2 regions of the Streptomyces sp. NBC_00370 genome follow, and region 2 is predicted to be linked to the other one. Evidence: predicted binding sites of a transcription regulator. Region 2 holds the regulator's gene; the other holds the start of a gene.
What was found. The regulator HspR, encoded in region 2, represses chaperone genes until heat shock. The targets are predictions, from matches to a motif close to TTGAGNNNNNNNNNCTCAA.
Positions count from the first base shown of each region.

Region 1 (4,412 bases), 1.8 Mb from region 2:
GCGGCGATCACCCACAGCCAGCCACCGGCCTCACCGCCGTGGTGGCCCGCGGCGGAGCGCCAGACGGCGACGAAGGTGTCCTGGAGGACTTCTCGCACGGTCTCGGGATCGGCGCACCGTCGGGTCAGCCGCGCGTGCAGCCAGCCCGAGTGCCGGTCGTAGAAAATGCCGAGGGCCTCGGCATCCCCTTTGGCGACGGCGCGCAGCAGCGCGTCGTCGGCCAGGTCTCCCCCCATGGGGCGGAACAGTCTCACGCCCTGTCTGTCGCTCGCGGGCACCCGACCGGTTCACCGCGTCGCGTGACGCTCAGTGGGTGTGGTCGCCCGGGTGGGGTGCCGGGGCTGCCGGGCGGGTGTTGGTGTGGCCGCAGATCCAGGACAGTGCTTCGTGGACGCCGTGGATGTAGTCGCGCGGGACCGTCCGCTGGGTGGCGTCCTCCAGTTGGACGACCGCCGCGTCCGTCTCCGCCGTCAGCAGGGGCAGGTCGGGGGCGCCCGTGCTGACGGCGCCGGTGACCGGGGCCGTTTCGCCGCGGCCGAGAGCCCAGAGGTAGGCCGTCAGGGAGCCGCGGGAGAGCTGGGTCTGCTGGGCGGTGCCCGCTGCGACGTCGGCGAGCGCGCGGTACGCCTGCTCCACCTCGGCGCGTGGCCTGGCGCCGACGCGCAATTCGTCGGGGGGTCCTGTCTGTTGAGTACTCATACCTGTTCACTTGTCCCCGGACGCGCGGGAGATGTCTCGCCGGAACAGGTATGGCCGAGTCACGCACGGCGCCCGCAGGGGGCGCGCGGCGCGCGTGGTCAGCCGACCCGTACGACGCCGGTGATTGGACCGTGCAGCCGCCATCCGAGCGCGCTGTACAGCGCGCGTCCGTCGGTCGTGCCCGCGAGGATGCCGGTCGTGGCGCCCGCGTCGGCCGCCGCCGTTTCGAGGGTGCGCATCACGAGCCGGCCGAGACCCTTTCTGCGGTGTCCCGCGTCGGTCTCGACCTGGTCGACGACGGCGGTCTCCCCGGCCAGCCCCGCCTGCCCGCGCGCGGCCGGCCCGCCGTCCCCGGTCGGCACCCGTACCCGTACGACCCCGTCCGTCCGCTCGGTGCGCACCGCGTACCCGGCGGGCGGCTCGGGCAGGGGTGACCGGCGCAGGGCGGTGAACATCAGGAAGCCGGGGTCGTCCGGCACTTTCCAGCCCGGGGTTATCCATCCGCCGACCGCCTCGGGCGCCGCGAGCAGCCGCAGCCAGGTACCCGGCTCGGTCTCGCTCCCGCAGAGCATCCGCACGGTCGCCCCGTCCGGCTCGGGCAGCACATGCCGCAGCACGTGCCCCGGCTGCCCGACGTCGATGCGATACCCCCACGGCCGCTCGACGGGCGCCGCAGTGGAACGAGAGACGGCCCAGCCGGCCACCCAGGCTGACGTAATGGTCGAATTATCCATGGGACTATTACAGCAGGGGCGGTCGTTCCCCGGGAAGTGAAATCAGAGGGGCGTGGATTCGGGTGCGAGCGCGCCGCGGAGCCGGTTGATGCCCGCCTGCCAGGGGCCGTCCCCCGCCTCCTCCCACAGTTCCAGGAGTTCGGACGGCTCGGTCACGACGCGGTCGATGCTCCGCAGGGCGAGGGTGCGGAGGTCGGTGAGGTCCGGGAGGGGTTCCTTCGGGCCGTAGTGCGGGTTGGCCGGCTCGCCGGCCGGGCATTGCGCGGCGACCAGGGCCGCTGCCGCGACCGCTTCGTCGGCGACGTCCGAGTCCAGGTAGCCGGTGGTGCCGGCCGTTCGGGCCAGCGCGTCCCTGACCAGTCCGTGGCGCGCGTCCGGGGCGGCGTCGTCGAGGTGGCCGCACCAGTCCGCCGCGGTGTCGTTGTCGAAGGGGCCGACGTCCCAGGTGCCCATGTGTTCCTCCTGATCGCGATCACGTCCGGGCATCGTGGCAGGCCGCACTGACATCGCCGGCCGGCGCCGTACGGAGGGGATTCCAGCCGCTCGATTGCTATCGCTCAGAGCGAACGGCGGCCGGGGAACATTGGCGGGCTCACATGCATTGAGTCCACATAGCTCAACCTAACTGCCGAAGGGGAGATCATGGCCTCCATTTCCACCCCGCTCACGCTTCCCGTGCTGCCGCTCGACGACGAGGTCGTGCTGCCCGGCATGGTGGTTCCGCTCGACCTGTCCGACACCGAGGTCCGCGCCGCTGTGGAGGCCGCCCAGGCCGCCGCGCGTACGGGCGGGTCCGGTGCCGGGAAGCCTCAGGTGCTGCTTGTGCCACGGATCGACGGGTCGTACGCCGCAACCGGCGTGCTCGGCACCGTCGAGCAGGTGGGCAGGCTGTCCGACGGGGATCCCGGTGCGCTGATCCGCGGCAGAGGCCGCGTACAGATCGGCTCCGGCACGAGCGGACCCGGCGCGGCCCTCTGGGTCGAGGGCATCGCCGTCGACGAAGTCACCCCCGACCCGCTGCCCGGCTCCGTCACGGAACTGATCAAGGAATACAAGGCGCTCGCCACCGACTGGCTGAAGAAGCGCGGCGCCTGGCAGGTCGTGGACCGCGTCCAGCAGATCGAGGACGTGTCCGCGCTCGCCGACAACGCCGGTTACTCACCTTTCCTGTCCACCGCCCAGAAGGTGGAGCTGCTGGAGACCACCGACCCGGTGGCCCGGCTGAAGCTCGCCATCAGCCAGCTGCGCGAACACCTCGCCGAGCAGGACGTCGCCGAGTCCATCGCCAAGGACGTCCAGGAAGGCGTCGACAAGCAGCAGCGTGACTTCCTGCTGCGGCGCCAGCTCGAAGCCGTACGCAAGGAACTGCGCGAGCTGAACGGCGAGGGCGACGAGGACGAGTCGGACGACTACCGCACCCGCGTCGAGGCCGCCGATCTCCCGGAGAAGGTGCGCGAAGCCGCACTGAAGGAGGTCGAGAAGCTGGAGCGCTCGTCGGACCAGAGCCCCGAGGGCTCCTGGATCCGCACGTGGCTGGACACCGTCCTCGAACTGCCGTGGAACGAGCGCACCGAGGACGAGTACGACATCCAGGGCGCCAAGACGATCCTCGACGCCGAGCACGCGGGCCTGGAGGACGTCAAGGAGCGCATCACCGAATACCTGGCCGTGCGCAAGCGCAGGGCCGACCGCGGGCTCGGTGTGGTCGGCGGCCGGCGCGGCGGCGCCGTCCTGGCCCTCGTCGGCCCGCCCGGGGTCGGCAAGACCTCGCTCGGCGAGTCCGTCGCGCACTCCATGGGACGCAAGTTCGTCCGGGTCGCACTCGGCGGTGTCCGGGACGAGGCGGAGATCCGCGGCCACCGGCGCACCTACGTCGGCGCGCTGCCCGGCCGTATCGTCCGGGCGATCAAGGAGGCCGGTTCGATGAACCCGGTCGTCCTGCTCGACGAGATCGACAAGGTCGGCTCGGACTACCGCGGCGACCCGGCCGCGGCCCTGCTCGAAGTCCTGGACCCGGCGCAGAACCACACGTTCCGCGACCACTACCTGGAGGTCGAGCTCGACCTGTCCGACGTGGTGTTCCTCGCCACGGCCAACGTCCTGGAAGCCATTCCCGAGGCGCTGCTCGACCGGATGGAGCTGGTCAGGCTCGACGGCTACACCGAGGACGAGAAGGTCGTCATCGCCCGCGACCACCTGCTGCCCCGGCAGCTGGAGCGCGCGGGTCTGGAGACCGGCGAGGTCACCCTGGAGGACGGCGCGCTGCGCAAGCTGGCAGGGGAGTACACCCGCGAGGCGGGCGTACGGAACCTGGAGCGCGGCATCGCGCGGCTGCTCCGCAAGGTGGCGGCCCAGCACGAACTCGGCGAGCGCGAGCTGCCGTTCAGCGTCGGACCCGACGACCTGCGCGGTCTGATCGGCCGGCCGCACCACGTGCCCGAGTCGGCGCAGGACCCGGCGGAGCGGCGTACGGCGGTGCCGGGCGTGGCCACGGGCCTCGCCGTCACCGGCGCCGGTGGTGACGTGCTGTTCGTCGAGGCGTCGCTGGCCGACCCGGAGACGGGCGGCTCGGGGCTGACCCTGACGGGCCAGCTGGGTGACGTGATGAAGGAGTCCGCGCAGATCGCGCTCTCCTTCCTGCGCTCGCGCGGCGCCGAACTGGAGCTGCCGGTCGCCGACCTGAAGGACCGGGGTGTGCACATCCACTTCCCGGCGGGCGCCGTCCCGAAGGACGGTCCGAGCGCGGGCATCACGATGACGACCGCTCTCGCCTCGCTGCTGAGCGGCCGCCAGGTCCGCACGGACGTCGCCATGACGGGTGAGGTCTCGCTGACCGGGCGGGTGCTGCCCATCGGCGGTCTGAAGCAGAAGCTGCTGGCCGCGCACCAGGCGGGTATCACGACGGTCGTGATCCCCAAGCGCAACGAGGCCGACCTGGACGACGTACCGGCCGAGGTCCTCGACCGGCTGGAGGTCCAC
Region 1 covers NZ_CP107968.1:5,800,507-5,804,918, forward strand. The annotation lists gene OHS57_RS25990 (RNA polymerase sigma factor) at 1-254, opposite strand, end outside; gene OHS57_RS25995 (hypothetical protein) at 307-699, opposite strand; gene OHS57_RS26000 (GNAT family N-acetyltransferase) at 798-1,433, opposite strand; gene OHS57_RS26005 (DUF4259 domain-containing protein) at 1,476-1,886, opposite strand; gene lon (endopeptidase La) at 2,076-4,412, shown strand, end outside.
Region 1: the regulator HspR is predicted to act here: its motif matches at 2,035-2,053, upstream of lon (endopeptidase La).

Region 2 (4,412 bases):
TCGAGGAGTCCATCGCCGAGCTGAAGGAAAAGCTCAAGGGCGAGGACACCGCCGAGATCCGTACGTCGACCGAGAAGGTCGCCGCCGTCTCGCAGAAGCTCGGCCAGGCCATGTACGCCAACGCGCAGGCGGACGGCGCCACGGAGGCCCCGGCCGACGGCGGCACCGAGCAGCAGGCCAAGCAGGACGACGACGTGGTCGACGCCGAGATCGTCGACGACGAGCGTGACACGAAGGGTGGGGCGGCGTGACCGAGGAGACTCCGGGCTTCGACGAGAAGCCCGACGTCCCCTCCGGCGCCTCCTCGGATGACGCCACGCCGCACGCCGCCGAGCCGGACTCCGACAAGGAGCCGGGCCCGGCGGCCCCGGCCGGGGACGCAGCACAGCAGATCGCTCTGACAGCTCAGCTGGATCAGGCCCGGATGGCGCTCGGTGAGCGCACGGCGGACCTCCAGCGGCTCCAGGCGGAGTACCAGAACTACCGCCGTCGGGTGGAGCGGGACCGGATCCAGGTCAAGGAGATCGCCATCGCGAATCTGCTGACCGAACTCCTCCCCGTACTCGACGACATCGGCCGGGCACGTGACCATGACGAGCTCGTCGGCGGCTTCAAGTCCGTCGGTGAGTCGCTGGAGAACGTGGCGGCCAAGCTCGGACTGCAGACGTTCGGCAAGGAGGGCGAGCCCTTCGACCCGACGATCCACGAGGCACTGATGCACTCGTATGCGCCGGATGTCACGGAGACGACGTGCGTCGCGATCCTGCAGCCTGGGTACCGGTTCGGCGAGCGGACCATCAGGCCCGCGCGGGTCGCGGTGGCGGAGCCCCAGCCGGGGGCGCAGGCCAAGGCGGCCGACGAGCAGGGCAACCCGGCCGGTGACGTCGACAGCAAGGAGAGCGGTGGCCCGGACGAGGGCTGACGCGGCAGTGACAGCAGTGACAGGCGGAGAGGAGGGACGTCGGGAATGAGCACGAAGGACTTCGTGGAGAAGGACTACTACAAGGTTCTCGGCGTCCCCAAGGACGCCACAGAGGCCGAGATCAAGAAGGCGTACCGGAAGCTCGCCCGCGAGTTCCACCCGGACGCCAACAAGGGCGACGCCAAGGCCGAGGACCGCTTCAAGGAGATCTCCGAGGCCAACGACGTACTGGGCGACGCGAAGCGCCGCAAGGAGTACGACGAGGCGCGCGCCCTGTTCGGCAACGGCGGCTTCCGGCCGGGCCCCGGCGCGGGCGGCGGTTCGTTCAACTTCGACCTGGGGGACCTCTTCGGAGGCGGCCCCCAGGGCGGTGGCGGACAGCAGCCCGGCGGCGCCGGCGGTTTCGGCGGCGGCCTCGGGGACGTGTTCGGCGGTCTGTTCAACAGGGGCGGCGCGGGCACGCGTACGCAGCCGCGCCGCGGCCAGGACATCGAGTCCGAGGTGACGCTCAGCTTCACCGAGGCGGTCGACGGGTCCACGGTCCCGCTGCGGATGTCCAGCCAGGCGCCCTGCAAGGCGTGTTCGGGCACCGGCGACAAGAACGGCACACCCAGGGTCTGCCCGACCTGTGTCGGCACCGGCCAGGTCTCGCGCGGCACCGGCGGCGGATTCTCGCTGACCGACCCGTGCGTGGACTGCAAGGGCCGCGGGCTCATCGCCCAGGACCCCTGCGAGGTCTGCAAGGGCAGCGGGCGCGCCAAGTCGTCGCGGTCCATCCAGGTCCGTATCCCGGCGGGCGTCAGTGACGGGCAGCGGATCAGGCTGCGCGGCAAGGGCACTCCCGGCGAGCGGGGCGGCCCGGCCGGCGATCTGTACGTGGTCGTGCATGTGCACGCCCACCCGGTGTTCGGCCGCAAGGGCGACAACCTCACCGTCACCGTGCCCGTCACCTTCTCGGAGGCGGCGCTCGGCGGCGAGGTGAAGGTGCCGACCCTGGGCGGTCCCGCCGTGACCCTGAAGCTCCCGGCCGGCACCCCCAACGGCCGGACCATGCGCGCCCGTGGCAAGGGTGCGGTACGTAAGGACGGCACGCGCGGCGACCTGCTGGTCACCGTCGAGGTGGTCGTCCCCAAGGATCTCGGGACGCAGGCACGCGACGCGCTCGAGGCCTATCGGAAGGCGACCGGAGACGAGGACCCGCGGGCGGAGTTGTTCCAGGCCGCGAAGGGAGCATGACGTCATGGACAGGGACGGTCGGCGCAGCCGGCCCTCGGCGTTCACGAGGGCCTACGAACTGACCGAGGAGACGCCGGTGTACGTCATCTCGGTGGCGGCCCAGCTCTCCGGTCTGCACCCGCAGACACTCAGGCAGTACGACCGGCTCGGCCTGGTCTCCCCTGACCGCACGGCGGGCCGGGGCCGGCGTTACTCGGCCCGCGACATCGAGCTGCTCCGCCAGGTGCAGCAGCTGTCGCAGGACGAGGGCATCAACCTCGCCGGCATCAAGCGCATCATCGAGCTGGAGAACCAGGTCGCCGCGCTGCAGGCCAGGGTCGCCGAGCTGGCCGCCGCCGTGGACGGCGCCGCCGCCGCGATGCAGCAGCGTGAGGCGCAGGTGCACGCGTCGTACCGCCGTGACCTCGTGCCGTACCAGGACGTCCAGTCGGCGTCGGCGCTGGTGGTGTGGCGCCCGAAGCGGCCCACCGACTGAGCCGCGCTTGCGGATACGCACCGAGCTGCTGGACCGGGCCCCGCCACCACCTGGCGGGGCTCAGTCCAGTTCGCGTTCCTCGCACGTCGCCCACCAGTGGGTGAGCTGGTAGACGGTGCGGAAGCCCAACCGCCCGCGCAGGTCCGTCAGATGGGCGTTGACCGTACGGGCGCTGTAGCCCAGGGTCTTGGCGATCTGCTGCTGGTCGTGTCCCGCGCACAGCTCGCGCAGGATGGCGCGCTGGAGCTGCGTGCTGACCACGGGGGCGCCGGACGGCGCCGGCGTCAGCCACTCGTCGGCCCGTACCCACTGCTGCTCGAAGACATCGGCGAGGAAGGCGCAGACGGCCGGGTCGCGCACCTGCCAGGCGCCGTCGGCGGCCGGGCGGCCCTCCAGCCGGTCCACCAGGAAGGCCAGTCGGCGGTCGAAGATGATCATCAGCAGGAACGGGCTGGCCAGCGTGCGGAACTGGCCGCCCTTCGGCCGCATCGTCCTCACCCGCTCATGCACGGCGGGGTTGGTCTTGTTGCTCGCGCGGTAGAGCGTGCGGACCGACACGCCGCGCTCCAGCAGCTCGGTGTCCCGGCCCTCGGCCAGAGCCAGGGAACGGCGCGTACGCGGCCCCGGCTGGGCGCAGAGCATTTCCTCCCGCGCGCTGTCGCAGGCGGCGGCTATGGACCGGTTGACGGCGTCCTTGCCCTCCACGAAGAGTGCGCCGGGCGAAGGAGCGGCACCCGGGCGGGCCGCGGCATGGCGTGCGCGCAAGTCGTCCACGGCGGTGTGCAGTTCGGCGACGAGCCCGACGGAGTGGGTCAGGGCGTCCCGGACGGATCCGCGCAGCCGCTGCTCCACGTCGTCCAGGTCGAGCACGCTGACGTGGCCGCTCGCCGGGTCCGTACGGGCGAGTCCGCGGCGGTGCAGGCTCGCCAGGCCCTCGGCGTCGGGCGGTACGTCCTCACCGGCCGCCAGGCGCGCGTACAACTCCCGTGCCGCGAGCGGCAGCAGGCTGTCTCGCGCGGGTTCGGCCTCTCGCGCCATCCGCCGTCGTCCCCACCTTCCAAAACCGGAACTTCTGACGTGCGAAGCGTCCGCCGTCTTGCCGTCGGGTCGCCGGTCGTGAAGCGTAGCTCCCCGTGAAACGGGTCAGCCCCCGGTGGCACCCGCCGGCACCGCCCTCAGTTCTTCTCGTCAAGGATCCCCGACTGCGCTATCAGGAAACCGAGTTGTGCGCGGCTGCCGCTGCCGAGCGAGGCCGCGAGCTTCGCGATGTGCGCACGGCAGGTGCGGACGTTCATGCCGAGCCGCCGGGCGATCGTCTCGTCGACCAGGCCCTCGATGAGCAGCTTGGCGATGGACCGCTGGACGTCGGTGATGCCCTCGGGGTCGGGGGCGGACGCGATGGGTTCGAGCAGTGGGGTGGCGCGCTGCCACAGGTGCTCGAAGACCTTGGTGAGATACGACACCAGACCGGGGTGGCGCAGTTCGAGCGCGACCGTGTTGTCGTTGCGGGCCGGGATGAAGGCCACGGTGTCGTCGCAGATGATCAGCCGCTCCACGAGCTGTTCGAGCGTGCGTATCTCCACCTTCGTACCGGCCATGTGCTCGACGTAGGCGAAGGTGGACTGGGTGTAGCGCACCGTGTGCTGGTACAGCGTGCGCATGCTGATGCCCCGGTCGACCAGCGGCTTCTGCCGCGCTATCGCCTGGCTGAGGACGTTCTCGCTGCGCCCGCCGCCCGGCTGGATGGTCAGCACTTCCGTCCTGCTCTCGGCGGCGGCC
Region 2 covers NZ_CP107968.1:4,024,319-4,028,730, reverse strand. The annotation lists gene dnaK (molecular chaperone DnaK) at 1-251, shown strand, start outside; gene grpE (nucleotide exchange factor GrpE) at 248-922, shown strand; gene dnaJ (molecular chaperone DnaJ) at 968-2,158, shown strand; gene OHS57_RS17930 (heat shock protein transcriptional repressor HspR) at 2,163-2,633, shown strand; gene OHS57_RS17925 (helix-turn-helix transcriptional regulator) at 2,694-3,671, opposite strand; gene OHS57_RS17920 (helix-turn-helix transcriptional regulator) at 3,809-4,412, opposite strand, start outside.